DNA from 2 places in the Methylobacterium komagatae genome. Region 1 is predicted to be linked to the other one. Evidence: riboswitches for the same ligand, from Rfam matches in the RefSeq annotation. Region 1 holds a riboswitch; the other holds the start of a gene.

Region 1 (8,127 bases):
GCGACATAACCACAGCCGACGAAGGCAATTTTCATCCTGCCCGCGCGATTGTCAGCGTTAAATTTACCATTCTCTGAGAAATTACCGCGCAAATCCGGTATTGATCTCACGTTATCAGGTGCCGACTTTACTTCCGGCTGGAATAAGTCGCACCAGTGATCAAGTTATAGCTCTTCGGTTAGTTATTCATGAACCTCCCAGAGAGCATCGGAGACGGCATGCGCGGCATCCAGCCGATCGCGGTGAGCGTGGTCATCCCCACGCTGAACCGTCACAAGGCGCTCGAGCGCGCCCTGGGCTGCATCGTCGCGCAGCAATTGCCGGACGACACGGCCGCCGAGATCGTCGTGGTCGACAACTCCGTCGACGCGAACGCGCAGGCCCTGGTGGCGCGGCTCGCCGCGGATGCGAGCCTGCCGATCCGCTACGTCTCGGTGCCGAAGCCCGGCATCGCCACGGCGCGGAACGCAGGCGTCGCGGCGGCGCGGGGCGAATGGATCGCCTTCATCGACGACGACGAGACCGGTGGCCCGCATTGGCTCGCGGCCCTGCTCGCGGTCGCCCGCCGAGGCGAATACGACGCAGTGTTCGGCCCGGTGAGCGCGCGGGCCGACGACAACCTCGAGATCGGCCCCTTCGCAGCCTATTTCGCCCGCGGCGTCACAGCCGAGGATGGTGGGGACGTGACTCACCGCGCCGCCTATCTCGGCACCAACAATTCACTCTTCGCGGCTTCGATCTGCGCAATCCCGGGCGGTCCCTTCGAAGAGCGCCTGAACAGCATCGGCGGCGAGGACAGCCTGTTCCTTCAGCGCCTCGTGAACGAGGGGCGCCGGTTCGGGTGGGCCTCCGGCGCCGAGGTGACGGAATGGGTGCCGCCCCGGCGGCTCGATTGGGCCTATGTCCGCCGCCGCCGCTTCCTCAGCGGCCAGATCCGCACCTTCGTCCACGAGATGGCCTCGCCCCGCAGCCGCCTCAGCGTGGCCCGGTGGATGATGGTCGGCGTGGCGCAGGCCATCGTCTCGGGCGTATTGTCGCTGCTCTTGGAGCCGATCAACCCGCCCGCCGCGCGCCATCACCGGATCGCGGCTTGTGGCGGCCTCGGCAAGATCTTCTGGATGACCCGTTTCCGGGGCTCCCTTTACGGGACCGGGCTGGTCTCGTGAGGCCGAGCCGCCGGGCGCTTCTGACCGGCGCCGGGGCGACGATCTGGGCCAGCGCCACGGGCGCGGGCGAGGTGGCGAGAATCCACGTCAGGAACGGGGCCGCGCCCTTCGCCGTCAGCCCGCTGATCTACGGATCGGGCGAGATCGGCACCCTCGACGGCGGCGCGCCCTCGGCGGAGCTCGACCGGGCGGCCGGTGTAAGCCTGCGCCGGTTCGGCGGAAATTTCGCCACGAGCTACAACTGGACCAACAATGCCTGCAACGCCGGCAAGGACTGGCAGCAGGCGAACGGCGATTTCCTGAGCGAGTCCCTCGGCCTGCCGCAGGCCGAGCGCAACCGCCCGGCAGCGGTGATCGCGGCGATGCACCGCTCATCCCTGTCCATGGGCGCGAGCAGCATCGTGACCCTGCCCCTGGCGGGCTTCGTCGCGGCGGACAAGAACGGCCCCGTCGGGCCGGACCAGGCCGCACCCTCGGCGCGGTTCGTGCCCGTGTCCTGGGAGGGGCGGCGCCCGGCCTCCGCCCCCGTCGATCCGCGGGTCGCGGACATCCCGCAGTGCCTTGCCACCCTCATCGACCGGTTCGGCCCCGCCGGATCCGGAACCGGCATCCGGGGCTACATCCTCGACAACGAGCCCGGCCTGTGGGCGACCCAGCACCCGCGCATCGTGCGGGCTCCGGTGCGGATCGCCGACCTGATCGCGAGGGCGCTGAAGGCGGCGCGGGTGATCAAGGCCATCGACCCCGGCGCCTGGGTGATCGGCCCGGCGAGCCGGGGCGTCACCGGCATGGCGAGCCTTCAGAACGCACCCGACTGGGCTGCCTTCAAGCATCATGGCAGCTTCCTCGCCGCCTATCTCGACGCCTTCCGGCAGGCCTCCGAGCGCGAGGGCCGACGCCTGCTCGATGCCCTCGACGTGCATTGGTACCCGTTCAGCGACCGGGGCACCCTGTTCCGCAGCGAGGATCCGGCGCTCACCGCCCCGCTCCTCGACGCCCCCCGCTCCCTGACCGAGCCGGGCTTTTGCGAGGCGAGCTGGGTGACGCAGGCCCTGCCGGTGGCGATGGAGGGCGGCCTATCCCTGCCGCTCCTGCCGAGCCTGGAGCGCATCGTGCGGGCGAACTTCCCCGGCACGGGCATCGCCGTCACCGAGTATAATTACGGAGGGGCTGGCCAACTCGCCTCGGGCCTCGCTCTGGCCGATGCCCTGGCCCGCTTCGCGCGGGCCGACATGCGGCTCACCGCCCATTGGGGCTCCCTCGCGGGCTGGCTTGGCACGGCCTTCCGTCTCTACCGGAACTACGACGGCAAGGGCGGCCGGTTTCCCGATTCGGGCCTCCCCGCCGAGGTCTCACGCCCCGACATCCTCACGGTGCGGGCGGGCATGGAGGGCGAGCGGCTTCATCTCGTCCTCATCAATCGCGGGTCGCAGGACGAGGCCGCCGACATCGTCCTCGACCAGCCGTTCAAGGCCGCCCGGCTCACGCGCTACGGCTTCGACGCCGCCCATCCCGACATGGCCGAAACGGACCCGCCGACGACCCTCTCCGGCCCGCTGCGCGTGGCACTACCCGCCCGGTCCGCCCGACACTGTGTGCTGACACCGGCTTAAACGGTTCTGCTTGCCGTTGTGCCGGGGGCGGAAGCCAGATACACAGGAGGGATGACGGTGCCCCGCAAGGGGTGAAAAGGGAACGCGGTGAGGGTTTGCCCGAACCCGCGGCTGCCCCCGCAACTGTAAGCGGCGAGCGCCTGCCAGCAGCCACCGGAGCGATCCGGGAAGGCGGCGGGCGCGCCGAGCCGCGAGCCAGGAGACCTGCCGTCATCCCCGACGTTCAACGTGCCGCCGGTGGGGCGGCAGGAGAGCCATGATGACGACCACGACCCTCGCCCCCGTCGCGATCCGCTCGAACGAGCGCCTGCTCGCGGTCGCCATGGCGGCCTTCCTCGGCCTCGGCCTCGTGTTCATGGCCGGCTTCTCGCCGGCCATCGCGTTCCACAACGCGGCGCACGATTTCCGGCACGCTCAGAACTTCCCCTGCCACTGACGCCCACGCGCCAGGGATGATCCTCAGGCTTCTGTCGGCGGCACTGGCCGCCGGCTTCCTCGCGGCTATCGTCGCCACGGGGCTCCAACTCGCGTTGACCTCTCCCCTCATCATCGAGGCGGAACGGTACGAGGCGCGGGAGCCCACCCGCGCGGCGCAGGCACTGCCCATCATTCTCGCCCATTCGGGGCATGACCACGCGGCGCCCGATGCCGCGCCCGAATGGCAACCCGCACCCGGCTTCCAGCGCATGGCCTTCACCGGGCTCGCAACCCTCGTCGGCGGTGTCGGCTACGCGTTGCTCCTCGGCGCGGTGCTGATGGCGCTCGGCCGCGAGCCGACCCTGCAGACCGGGCTCGCCTTCGCGCTGGCCGGGTTCGCCAGCGTCGCCCTCGCCCCGGCCCTCGGCCTGCCGCCGGAACTGCCGGGACAGGAAGCAGCACCGATCCTCGCCCGGCAGGTCTGGTGGGCCATGACGGCGGTCGGCACCGCGATGGGGCTCTACCTGATCGGCGTCCGCCGCTCGCTTATCGCCATCCTCGGTGGCCTCGTCTTGATCGTTGCCCCGCATGTCGTGGGCGCGCCACAGCCCCCGGCGGGAACGTCCGAACTCCCGGCAACGCTGGCCGCGCAATTCGCCGCTCGGTCGCTCGCGATCAGCGCGGTGTTCTGGGCCATGATCGGCCTCGGCTTCGGCTGGGCGTGGCAGAGCTTCACCCCCGCGAAGGGCGCCCGCCATGCCTGAGGCGGAAACGATCCTCTACGTCTGCACTACATGCCGACGGGAGGGTGACGACCCGGAGGCGCCCCGCGCCGGGGCGCGGCTCCATGCCGAACTGGTGCAGCGCGCAGGGGCCCTGCGCGTCGAGCCGGTGGAGTGCCTGTCGGTGTGCAAGCGGCCCTGCACGGTGGCGGTCGCGTCGCCCGGACGCTGGACCTACGTCTACGGAGATCTCGACCCCGCCGAGGCGGCCGAGACGATCCTGGCGGGCATCGGCGCCTATGCCGGGACATCGGACGGCATCGTGCCCTGGCGCGAGCGCCCCAAGGAATTCCGTTCGGGCGTCATCGCCCGCATCCCTCCGTTTCCCCCGCGCCCCGAGGCCGCCGAATGACCATCGTCGCGAAGATCCCCTGCACGATCGTCACCGGCTTCCTCGGAGCCGGAAAGACGACGCTCGTCCGCCACGTCGTGGAGAATGCGAAGGGCCGGAAGCTCGCCATCCTCGTCAACGAGTTCGGCGATGTCGGCTTCGACCGTTCGTTCCTGGCCGCATGCGGCGTCGAGGGCTGCACCGAGGACTCCATCGTCGAGCTTCCGAACGGCTGCATCTGCTGCACCGTGGCCGACGATTTCGTGCCTGCTCTCGAAACGCTGCTCTCCCGCGCCGAGCCGCCGGAGCACATCCTGATCGAGACGTCCGGCCTCGCCCTGCCGAAGCCGCTGGTCCAGGCTTTTCAATGGCCCGCCATCCGCTCGCGCGTGACCGTCGACGGCGTCGTCGCGGTGGTGGATGGGCCTGCCGTGGCGACCGGCGCCTTCGCCGAGGACCCGGACGCGCTCGCCGCCCAGCGCGCGGCGGATACGAGCGTCGATCACGACAACCCGCTCGAAGAGGTGTTCGAGGATCAGCTCCTCTGTGCCGACCTCGTGGTGCTCAACAAGGCCGACCTGATGGATGCGGCCGGTCTCGCCAAGGTGCGCGCCGAGGTTGAGGGCCATCTCCCCCGTGCCGTGAAGCTGGTGGAGACCTCCAACGGCGCCATCGACCCGCGCGTGCTGCTGGGCCTCGGCGCGGCGGCCGAGGACGACCTCGCCAACCGCCCCTCGCATCACGGCGAGGGCGAGGATCACGACCACGACGATTTCGAGACCGTGGCCCTGCCGGTGCGTGCTGCCGTGACAGCGGGCGACCTCGCCGCCCGTGTCGAGAAGGCGGCAGAGACCGAGGGCGTCCTGCGGATCAAGGGGTTCGTGGAGGTCGAGGGTAAGCCCATGCGCCTCGTGGTGCAGGGCGTCGGGCGCCGGGTGTCGCACCATTTCGACCGTCCCTGGCGCTCGGGCGAGGCCCGCGACGGCCGCCTCGTGGTGATCGGCCTGAAGGGTTTCGACCAGAACGCGGTGGCGAAGGCGCTCGCGGGATGATCCCAGCGCCGGCCTTGCCGCGCGCCGGCTAGGGAGGGCACCATGCACCTCCTGCGCGTCGATACGGTCTCCCTGGACGAGGGCGAGGCGGCGGTGGATCTCGGCCAGGAGCCGGGCGACTTCGTGGTTCTGTCCTTCACGGATAGCGACCTCGCCGGGCTGGCCCGCGCCCACGCCTCGGCCCCCGGCCTGCCGTCGCTCCGGCTCGCCAAGCTCGCCAAGCTGCGCCACCCACTTTCGGTCGATCTCTACGTCGACAAGGTGATCGCGAAGGCGCGCGCCGTGGTGATCCGCTGTCTGGGCGGGCTCGATTACTGGCGCTACGGGGTGGAGCGCTGCGCCGAGGCGGCGCGGGCGAACGGCGTCGTGCTCGCCGTGCTGCCGGGGGACGACAGGCCCGATCCGCGCCTCGCGGCCTTCTCCACGGATCCCGCCCTGGCCGATGAACTCGACCGTCACTTCCGCGCGGGCGGGCCGGAAAACCTGCGCCGGATGTTCCAGCGGCTGGCGGAGCAATTGGGCGATGCAGGCCCGGCGGAGCCGCCGGAACCCCTGCCGCGCGGCTTCGCGTGGTGCCCCGGCTGCGGGCCGGTGGCGATGGATGTCGCGCTGGCAGCCGGGCGTGCAGCGTTGCCATCCCCCGGCGCCATTGCGAGCGGTGATGGAAGTGTCGCCGGAAATCGAGCCGGAACAGCCCTCGCCCTCCTCCTCGTCTACCGCTCGGCCATCCTTGGCGGCGACACCGCACCCTTCGAGGCCCTGGCTCACGCATTAGCCAAGCGTGGGATCGGCACGATGACGCTCGCGGTGTCGAGCCTCAAGGATCCTGAGGCAGTGGCCGCCGTGAAGGCCGCTCTCGCCGCCCAGCGGCCGGATATCATGATCGCGGCCACGGCCTTTTCCGCGCGGGACGATGCCGGGTTCATCCTTGACCGTGCGGGTTGCCCGGTCCTCCAGGCCTTCACCGTGGGCTCACCCCGTGCAGCCTGGGAGGCTTCGGCGCGGGGGTTGAGTGCATCCGACCTCGCCATGCAGGTCGCCCTGCCGGAATTCGACGGGCGGCTCGCGGGCTTCCCGGTCGCGTTCAAGGAAGAAGCCCCCGAGGAACAGGGCTTCTCCGAGCGGCGGCTCGTCCCCTTCCCCGAGGGCATCGCGGCGCTGGCCGAGCGAGCGCATGGCTGGCTTCGGCTGGCCGCCCTCCCCCCGGCCGAGCGTCGGCTGGCCGTGGTGATGTCTGATTACCCCGCGCGCGGCGGACGGGCGGGGTTCGCGGTTGGGCTCGACACGCCCGAGAGCGCCCGCGCTCTGTTCTCCGATCTGGCGCAGGCAGGCTACGCCGCCCCGGATCTCCCTGAGACGGACGCGCTGATGCGGGCGCTGACCGAGGGCGAGGCAGCATTCGCCGTTTCGCTTGCGGATTATACCGCTTGGCTCGAGACTCTGCCCGAAGGACCCCGCGCCGCGATCCATGACGCCTGGGGGGATCCGGCGGACGATCCGCATTGCCGCGAGGGCGCGTTCCGTTTCCGCAGTATCGGCGGCGTCTGCGCTCTGTTCCTTCAACCCGACCGTGGGCAGGATGCCGACCGCAAGGCCGGCTACCACGACCCCGACCAGGTGCCGACCCACGCCTATTGCGCCTTCCATCTCGGCCTGCGCCGCGACTTCGACGCGTTGGTGCAACTCGGCACCCACGGCACCACGGAATGGCTGCCGGGCAAGGCGGTGGCTTTGTCGCCCCTGTGCTGGCCCTCGCTCTGCGTCGGCTCCCTGCCGGTGATCTATCCCTTCGTCGTAGACGATCCCGGCGAGGCCGCCCCGGTGAAGCGCCGGCTCGGCGGGATTGCGCTCGGGCACCTCACCCCCACCATCGCCCGCGCCGGGCTGCCGCCCGAGACGGCGCGTCTGCGGGAATTGGTGGAGGAATATTCCTCCGCGACCATCCTCGACCCGCGCCGGGCGAAGCTGCTCGCCACCGCCATCCTCGAAGAAGCCGAGGGCCACGGCTTGCTCGCGGGTGCGGGCATCCCGGCCGACGCGCCGATGGAAGACGCGTTGACCGCCCTCGACGCCCATCTCTGCGACCTCGGCGAGACTGCCTTTCGCGATGGGCTTCACGTCTTCGGCCGCGCCCCCGAGGATGCGCCCGAGCTCATCCGCGCCAGCGCGGCGGGGGAGCGGGCGGGGCTGCTTGCGGCGCTCGACGGCCATTTCGTGCCCCCCGGCCCCGCCGGATCGCCCTCGCGCGGACGGCTCGACGTGATGCCGACAGGGCGCAACCTCACCACCCTCGATCCCCGCGCCATTCCGAGCCGGGCCGCGACCCTGCTCGGCGAGAAGGCGGCGCAGGCGGTGGTGACGCGCTACTTGCAGGACGAGGGCAGCTATCCCGCCCGCATCGTCATGGATCTCTGGGCTTCGCCGACCCTGCGCACCGGGGGCGAGGACGTCGCCCATGCCCTGTCGCTGATGGGCGTGCGGCCGGTCTGGGACCATGCCAGCACCCGCGTCACCGGCTTCGAGGTGCTTCCGCTCGCGGTGCTCGATCGCCCGCGCGTCGATGTCACGATGCGGGTCTCCGGCGCCTTCCGCGACACCTTCCCCGACACACTGGCGCTGCTCGACCGGGCCGTGCGCGCCGTCGCCGCCCGCGACGAGGACGAGGAGGACAACCCCCTCGCCGCCGCCGCCCGCCGGGGCGAGACCGGGGCGCGGGTCTACGGGGCGGCCCCCGGCCGTTACGGCGCGGGCGCGGCCTCCCTCGCC
Region 2 (8,127 bases), 2.2 Mb from region 1:
GGCGATCTTCCCTGACAACTTTCTGCCGGAGAACGGTGCGGAGCCCTTCCAGTTTGCCCGCACGCGTCGCTTCGCGCCCAAAAGCGTGAGCCTCGGCGCCCTACAGGATCTGCCCTTCGATTTCGTAGCGAGCCTCACAGGCTCCTATGTCGAGCGAGGCCCGAGCGGCTACGAGCTATTCTCACAGGGCCCGCACGATGCCACGGCAACGTTCGAGATCGGCAACCCGAACCTCAAGCGCGAGCGCGCCCGGACCATCGAGGCCAGCATCCGCCGGGCTGTCGGACCGCTGCGCATCGACGCCACCGGATATTACACGCGCTACACGGGCTTCATCTACCGCAACTATACGGGCCTGTTCTGCGACGACGACTTCGCCTCCTGTGGCACGGGCAAGGAAAACCGGCAGATCGTCTACCAGCAGCAGAATGCGACGTTCTACGGCGCGGAGATCATCGGCCAGTACGACATCCTGCCCATCGGCGATGGCTTCGCGGGCGTGGAAGGGCAGTTCGATTTCGTGCGGGCTCAGTTCGATGACGGCACCAACGTGCCGCGCATTCCGCCTTACCGCGTCGGCGGCGGCGTCTATGTGCGCGCTGATGGCTGGTTCGCCCGGGTGAACCTGCTCCATGCCTTCGACCACCGGAACATCGCACCGTTCGAGACGCCCACTGCGGGCTACGACGACCTCCGTGCCGAGGTGAGCTACACCAAACCGCTGGATCCGAAGCTCTACGGGGCGAGCTCGGTGACGCTTGGCGTCCAGGGTCGCAACCTGCTCGATGCGGACATCCGCAACTCGGCTTCGTTCAAGAAGGACGAGATCCTCCTGCCGGGCCGCAATGTCCGCCTATTCCTCACCGCCCGGTTCTAAGGGAAAAAACCGACTCTTCGCCATGCGCGCGGGCCGGCGTCACACCGTTGTCCTATCGCGGATGAGGCGTCCGTGATCGTGCGAGGCGCCGCACCCCCGCGACGAGCCCGGTCAGCGCGATCCCACCGCCGAGCAGGTTCAGCAACCATTGGCTCGCCTGCCGGGCCGAGGGGCGCAGGGTCAGGCCGGGAATGTCGAGCCTGTGCGGGGCGGAGAACAGCCAACGGTTGATCCGACCCGAGCGGTCGAGCCGGTTGAGGAGCGCACCGTCGCGCGGATCGACATGCAGCCACGTGGCGGCGGGGTCATCGAAGATCAGGCGCAGCACCGGCAGGGGGCGCTCGTCACCCTGCGGATACCAGTAGGTATCGTAGGCCGAGAGCCGTTCGACAGAGGCGAGCCGCCCGCCCGGAACGCGCGCGGCGGCTTCGATGGTGGAAGGATCGAGGCCGGTCGTCTGCGGGCTATCCCGCGTCTCGCGGATGACGACCCAGCGCCCGCCGATGGAGGCAAAGCGCATGAGCTTGAGATCCGGCCCGCCGATCCGGCGAAGATCGGCAGGCCAGAGGCCGACGGCGCCGGGCCTACCCGCATAGGCGGCCCGTATGGTCTCGGGGGGCGTGAGCGAGGAGAACCAGCGGTTGGGATTCATGGAGAGCCAGCCGCTAACAATGAATCCGATGAGCGCGGCTCCCCCGGCGAGGCCGAACGCGTGGTGCCACAGGGCAAGGCCGCGATACGGGCTGACCGCACCGCCGCGATAGCGATGCCGCAAACGCATCCGCCAGATGCCGATGATAATGCCGGTGATGGCCGCGAGGCTCGCCACGCCGGAGAGCCATAGAACCACCTGTCGCCACGCCTCCGGTGCCGCCCGCAAGGGCGTGAGATAGACCCAGTGAATGACCGAGCCCGCCCAGTTCCAAGCCCTTTGCCAGCGGGTGGTGACGAGGGCGATCTCCCCCGTGGCCACGGAGATGTAGGTTTCGGTGCCGATTGGGTCCCCGGCAATGACCTTCAGGAACGGCCGCAGGGGATCGTAGCGAGCCGTGACGGTCCACTGGTCGCGTTCGACCGATCGGACCTCGCCGCCCCCCGCGATTCGCCGCGCGCCTTCTTCATCGACCGGCCCAAGCTTTTCGCCACTCTCGGCAGAGACCGTGATGCGGGCGCCGTCCGAATTGGCGAAGCGATAGACCGGCGCTCCGTCCCGCATCTCCAGCCGAAGGCCCGATGCGGCATCCACCGGGCCGGGTCCGGTCATCGCGCCATCGGGGCCGACTCGGACACTGTCCCAATCGAGGTCCGTGAGCCGGGCCAACGTGTCCGCGCGGCTTAGCGAGGGAAACGGCACGTAGAGCATGACCAGCCCGGAGCCGATCCACAGGGTGAAGAGCAGTGCCGTGCCGATCCCGAGCCAGCGGTGGCTCAGGAGAAGCCAGCGCCGCGCCGCCTTCCCCGCGATGCTCACCACGCCACCGTGTAGGCGACCTCGACCGAACGGGGGCGACCGAGGAGCCAGTTCGTGCCGACACCATCCACGGCGTTGCCGTTGATGGCGTAGACCTTGTCGAACAGGTTGTAGACCCGCAGCGACAGGCGCGAATCCGCCGTCACCTGCCGGTCGAGCGCAAGGTTCACGAGGGTATAGGCCGGGCGACGCGCCGTGTTGCCGAAGTCGCTATAGACCTGCCCGATATTCTGCAGGCCGATGCGGGCCGCCCAGTCCCGGCTCGGTTCCCAGGTGAGCCAGAGGTTGGCCACCCGCTCCGGCACGTCGATGGGTTGCTTGCCCGCGTAGGAGATGGCGGCGCCGTTCACCACCTGGGTGAAGCTGTCGTACTGTGCGTGAAGCAGGGCGAGGTTGCCGTCGATCCGCCATCCGGGCGCGACGCGCCAGCCGAGGGCCAATTCCACGCCCTGCGAGGATTGGCTGCCCACTTGAATGCCCGCGGCAGGCGAGTTCGGCAGCCGCGAGATCAGGTTGTCCTTCACGATGCGATAGCCCGCGAGCGTCCATTCGAGCTGGCCGTCGAAGGCGAGGCCCTTCGCCCCCACTTCGATCTGGTCGCCGGTCGCGAGCTTGAAGCCCGCCAGCGACTGCGACAGCGTGATCAGGCTCCCCACCGGATCGGTGGCGTAGCTGTACTGGGCATAGAGCGCGCTGTCGGGCGTCGGGTTGTAGACGAGCCCGAACCGGTAGCCGAGAGCATTGAACGTGCGTTCGAACTGCGCCCCCGTCTGGAGGTCCGTCCGCCGCAGCGTCGGCACATCGAGCCGGGCGCCGGTGAGGAAGGAGAGCTTGTCCGTGATGACCAGACGATCCTCGGCGAAGACCGAGGCTTGGCTCGTCTGGGTCGCATAGGCCGGGCGCGCCCGCCCGTCCTGCGGGAACAGGCCGGGATCATAGCCGGTGAGCGGCACCGAGGTGGTCTGGTCGAAGTAGAAATTGTTCGTGTGCCGGAAATCGATGTGATTCACATCGAAGCCTGCCGCGAAGACATTCGGCAAGCCAAGCACATCGCCCCGGAAGGTGGCGTTGAGCCGGTTACCGACCTGCTCCTGATTGTGGTAGATTTCGAGATAGTTGCCGCGGTCGACCAATCCTGTGGCGCGGTTGAACGCGTATTGCTCCACGTCGAGCCAGTGCCGACGTGACGTCAAACGGTAGGCCGTATTCCGGATGGTGATATCGGCGCTGGGCGACCATTCGGCCTTCAGCTGGGTCCAGTTGTCGGCCCAAGTGATTTTCGCGTCGCGGACATTGTAATTGTTGAAGCGGATCAGGTCGGGGATCCGCCCCTCCACGAGTGGCGTGCCCCAGTAGCGCGCGGGCTCCTGGTAGCCGAGATCGTGCGAGAGGGTGATCGCGAGATCGGGGCTCGGCTGGAACAGCAGGGCTGCCGACACGGCGAGGTTGCGGAAATCCCCTCCGGTCGCAACCAGCCATCGGCCCGGTTGCCGCTGACGTTGAAGCGGTAGGCGAACGTATCGCCATACTCGGCCTGCGCGATGCCGCCCCCCGAATCGAAGGCGAGCCGGGCCAAGCCATTGGAGCCCACCACGGCGCGGGCGGTGTTGATGGGCACGAAAACCGGCTTCTTTGGCACTACATTGATGATGCCGCCGATCGCCCCGTCGCCATAGAGAACGGAGGATGGGCCGCGCAGCACCTCGATCCGCTCGACGTTCCACGTGTCGAACGGGAAGGTCACGGTGCCCGCGCCCACGTAGAAGCGCGTGCCGTCATAGAGTTGCTGGATCGAGTTCGGCCCGGCGAAGCCCCGGCTGGTGAAAGCTCCGTTGCCGTTGCCGGGATCGGCAATGGTGGTGATGCCGGTAGCATCCTGCGTCACCGCTTCGGCGATGGATGTCTGGCCGCGCAGGCGAGCCGCCTCCCCCGACACGATGTCGATGCTGGCGGGCGTCTCCAGCGGAGTCAGGCCGATGCGGCTCGCCGTGCGATCAGGCGTGCGCAGGTTGAGACCAACCGGCGCGGCACGGGTGAGGCTGACCCCGCTATCCCCCTCGACTGACAATTGTTCGAGGGTCACGACCTCCTGCGCCAGGGCGGGCGGCGCGACGAGGATGAGCGGAGCATGGGCTAAAGCCGCGAGCAGTGGCTTGCGACTGGCAGGATGACGGGCAGACATGAGACGGCGGACTCCGGCGCGGCGAAGACCGGCCTCGCTCCCATTGCAATGTAACAACATTACATGTCCAGGGCCGCGCAGACGTGTTCCTGCGAAGGGGTCGGGCAGACGGGACGGGAACATGGCGGTCGCGGGCGCGCTTGCTGTGGCACGTCACCGCGAACGAGGCCTTGGCACGCCCGTGGGCAGTGCCTCGACACCCGCCGGGGCACCCCGCCCAGCGCGTTTCGCGTGTGACCACGGCTGACGGCAGGTCTCCTGGCTCGCGGGTCATCGCCCTCGCACCGTCTTCCCGGATGACATGCATCCAGTGACGCGGTGGTGCTGGGCTCGCCGCTTACAGTTGCGGGGGCAGCCGCGGCTTCGGAGCAAGCCCCTCACCGCGTTCCCTTTTGATCCCCGTGAGGGGGAACCGTCACGGCTAAGCTAGGCCAGGGTAGCGCCACGCGTCAACGCGGGCGTGGCCCTTATCGGCCCTCATCCAAGGGGAAGACTTTGCCGGGTGGCTCCCGCGATGCTATGCGGCGGGCATTCCAGGAAGATCATGACCACACGACCTCCCCGCCGCGGCGGCCCTTCCGGCGGCAATGGCCGCCCTGACGGACGGCCCGGCCGCAAGCCCCCCTACGGCGCGGATCGCGCCCGTACGGGTCCGCGCACCAGCGCCAAGGACGCCGCCGAACGCGCCGCACGGGCGCGGGGCGACGATGCGGGCGAGCGCGCCCCGTGGATTCCCGCCGCCGCGCCTGAGCCGCGCGAGAAGGCGCCTCCGCGCAAGCCTGCCAAGCCGAAGGCCGTAGCCGAGGCGTCCGCTCCCGGACCGACGCGCCGCGAGCAGCGCGCCGAAGCCTCGGCGACGCTGGCCTCCGGCGTTCAGACGCTGACGGTCGAGGCGGACGAGGCGGGCATGCGCATCGATCGCTTCCTGACTGCCCGCTTTCCGCAACTGCCCTTCACCCGCGTGCAGAGCATCGTCCGCAAGGGTGAGTTGCGTGTGGATGGCAAGCGCGCGAAGCCCAACGACCGGTTGGAGCCGGGGATGAGCGTGCGCGTGCCGCCGCTGCGCCTCGACCAGCCGAATGAGCGTCCGCGCAATCCCGCCCGCGAATCCGACGACGCGGCCTTCATCCGCAGCCTCATCCTCTACGAGGACGCGGAGATGATGATTCTGAACAAGCCGTTCGGCCTCGCGGTCCAGGGTGGTTCGGGCACCGTGCGCCATGTCGATGGCCTGCTCGAATCGATGATCGGGCCGGACGGGCAGAAGCCGCGCCTCGTGCACCGGCTCGACAAGGACACGGCGGGCTGCCTCATCATCGCCAAGACACGGCTCGCCGCCTCGACGCTTGCCAAGAGCTTCCGTTCTCGCGCTGCCCGCAAGATCTACTGGGCGCTGTGCGCGGGCGTTCCGCGCGTACGCCAAGGCCGGGTTTCGACCTACCTCGCGAAGGACGAGCCGACCGATGCCGACGCGCGGATGCGCATCGCCAAGCACGGCGAGGAGGGCGCAAGCCACGCGCTGACCTATTACGCCATGGTCGATCAGGCGGCGCAGAAGCTGTCTTGGCTGTCGTTCAAGCCGGTTACCGGCCGGACTCACCAGTTGCGTGCTCATGCGGCGCATATCGGCCATCCGATCGTCGGCGACCCGAAATACTTCTCGGTCGAGAACTGGGAGTTGCCCGGCGGTATTCAGAACCGCCTGCATCTTCTGGCTCGGCGGATCGTGATTCCTCATCCGCGCACGGGCAAGCCCGTGGACGTGAGCGCCCCTCTGCCGCAACACATGGCGCAGAGCGGAATCTTCTCGGCTTCGACGCGGGCCGCTATGATCCGGTGGTGGACGCACCCGAAGATTGAACGGGTCGTGAGAGCCCAACCGGCGCCGATGCCTTGGCAACGGCGCTGACCGCCTCATATGCTGCGTTGCTCGGCCGTGCGCCTACCTGCCGGGTAATCCGACGGTCGAGACCCTGGGATATGAAGCTCGCGATTCTGGCCTGCCTCGCCGCCCTCTGCCTGACGGCACCCCTCGCCCAGGCGGCGCCGGGCGATGCCGCACAACAGAAGCCCACCTCCGCGCGGCAGGAGGCTCCGAAGGCCGATACGGCGAAAGCCGAACCGCCCAAGACCGAAGCCCGCGCTCCCGGCGCGCCCGTCGTGGTAGGGCGGGACAAAAGGCGTCGCTCCTATGCAGCCTGCAACCGTGCCTCGCATCAGCGCGGCTACCGCGGCGGGAAGCGGCGGCGTTTTCTGATCCGCTGCCGTCTCGGCTACGAGCGCACCCGCGCACATCAGCAACAACAGCAGCAGCAACAGGCGCCTGTCGCGCCTGCGCCTGCGCCGGCCCGTAAGCCATGACGAAGCGAGGCCGTAGATGAGGCTCGTCGTCTTCGATGTGGACGGGACGCTCGTCGACAGCCAGCACCTGATCGTCGCCGCGCAGGCCGTGGCCTTCAACGAGGTCGGCCTTCCGGCGCCGGAGCGGAGGATCGCGCTCTCCGTTGTCGGGCTGTCGCTGCCGCAGGCTTTCCGGCGCCTCGTCGGCGAAGACGGGCCGGTGGCCGAACTCTCCGAGGCCTACAAGAACGCCTATAACCGTTTGCGGCTCGACCCCGATCACGAGGAACCGCTGTTCCCCGGCATGGGCGATCTCCTCGACCGGCTCCATGCCCGGCCGGGCGTTGTCCTCGGTATCGCGACGGGGAAGTCGCGCCGGGGCGTCGACCGGTTGATCGAGCATTACGGTTGGGAGGACCGCTTCGTCACCACGCAGTCGGCCGACGATGCGCCCTCGAAGCCGGACCCGGCCATGCTGCTGCAAGCCATGGAAGAGGCGGGCACCACGCCGGACTCGACCGTGATGATCGGCGACACGACCTTCGACATCACCATGGCGGTGAATGCGGGCGTCGCGCCCATTGGCGTTGCCTGGGGATACCATCCGCCCGGCACACTTCTGCGCGCCGGAGCGGTGTCGGTGGTTGAAAATGCACTGGCCCTGGAAGGCTTGATCGGCGGCGGCGCGGCCTGAAACCCTCTCGCGCGGCGCGGCTCGAACGCCTATGTCCCTCCCATGAGCGACGTGACGCGAGACTGGCTCGGTGAACCGGGCGATGAGGGCAAGCCGGATCCCATGCGGGCCGCCCGGACGGGGGCGAAACCCGCCCTACCCCGGCGCTTCTACAAGGAAGCCGGATTTGCCCCTGCGGAGGGCGGGTTCCGCCTGACTCTTGATGGTCGCTCGGCCAACACACCCGCCCGCAACCCGCTTGTGCTGCCGACCGAGGCGCTGGCTGGCGCCGTCGCGGCGGAATGGGGCGCACAGGACACATCGATCGATCCGGCGACGATGCCGCTCACACGTCTGGCCAATACCGCCATCGACGGCGTAGCGACCCGGATCGATGCGGTCGCCGACGACCTCTGCGCCTATGCTCAGACCGATCTGCTGGCCTATCGCGCCGCCGAGCCGGATCGCCTCGTCACCGCGCAAGCCAAGGCGTGGGACCCCGTGCTCGATTGGGCCTACGAAACGTTCGGGGCAAAGCTGATTCTCAGCGAGGGCGTGATGCCCGTCACTCAGCCTCCGCAGGC

The links. Region 1 has a riboswitch for cobalamin ahead of ACFQE0_RS02280 (CbtB domain-containing protein). Riboswitches for the same ligand answer to the same signal wherever they lie in the genome.
Region 2: it holds a riboswitch for cobalamin, as region 1 does, so the genes downstream of both, ACFQE0_RS12990 (TonB-dependent receptor) here and ACFQE0_RS02280 (CbtB domain-containing protein) in region 1, are expected to answer to the same signal.

Annotation. Positions count from the first base shown of each region.
Region 1 covers NZ_JBHSWN010000001.1:464,243-472,369, forward strand. The annotation lists gene ACFQE0_RS02265 (Gfo/Idh/MocA family protein) at 1-35, opposite strand, end outside; gene ACFQE0_RS02270 (glycosyltransferase family 2 protein) at 219-1,166, shown strand; gene ACFQE0_RS02275 (glycoside hydrolase family 44 protein) at 1,163-2,779, shown strand; cobalamin riboswitch at 2,818-3,005, shown strand; gene ACFQE0_RS02280 (CbtB domain-containing protein) at 3,039-3,215, shown strand; gene ACFQE0_RS02285 (CbtA family protein) at 3,232-3,960, shown strand; gene ACFQE0_RS02290 (DUF1636 family protein) at 3,953-4,330, shown strand; gene cobW (cobalamin biosynthesis protein CobW) at 4,327-5,361, shown strand; gene cobN (cobaltochelatase subunit CobN) at 5,404-8,127, shown strand, end outside.
Region 2 covers NZ_JBHSWN010000001.1:2,652,182-2,660,308, reverse strand. The annotation lists gene ACFQE0_RS13000 (TonB-dependent receptor) at 1-877, shown strand, start outside; gene ACFQE0_RS12995 (PepSY domain-containing protein) at 930-2,348, opposite strand; partial or broken gene ACFQE0_RS12990 (TonB-dependent receptor) at 2,345-4,530, opposite strand; cobalamin riboswitch at 4,762-4,962, opposite strand; partial or broken gene ACFQE0_RS12985 (RluA family pseudouridine synthase) at 5,075-6,390, shown strand; gene ACFQE0_RS12980 (hypothetical protein) at 6,511-6,891, shown strand; gene ACFQE0_RS12975 (HAD-IA family hydrolase) at 6,908-7,564, shown strand; gene ACFQE0_RS12970 (ATP12 family chaperone protein) at 7,607-8,127, shown strand, end outside.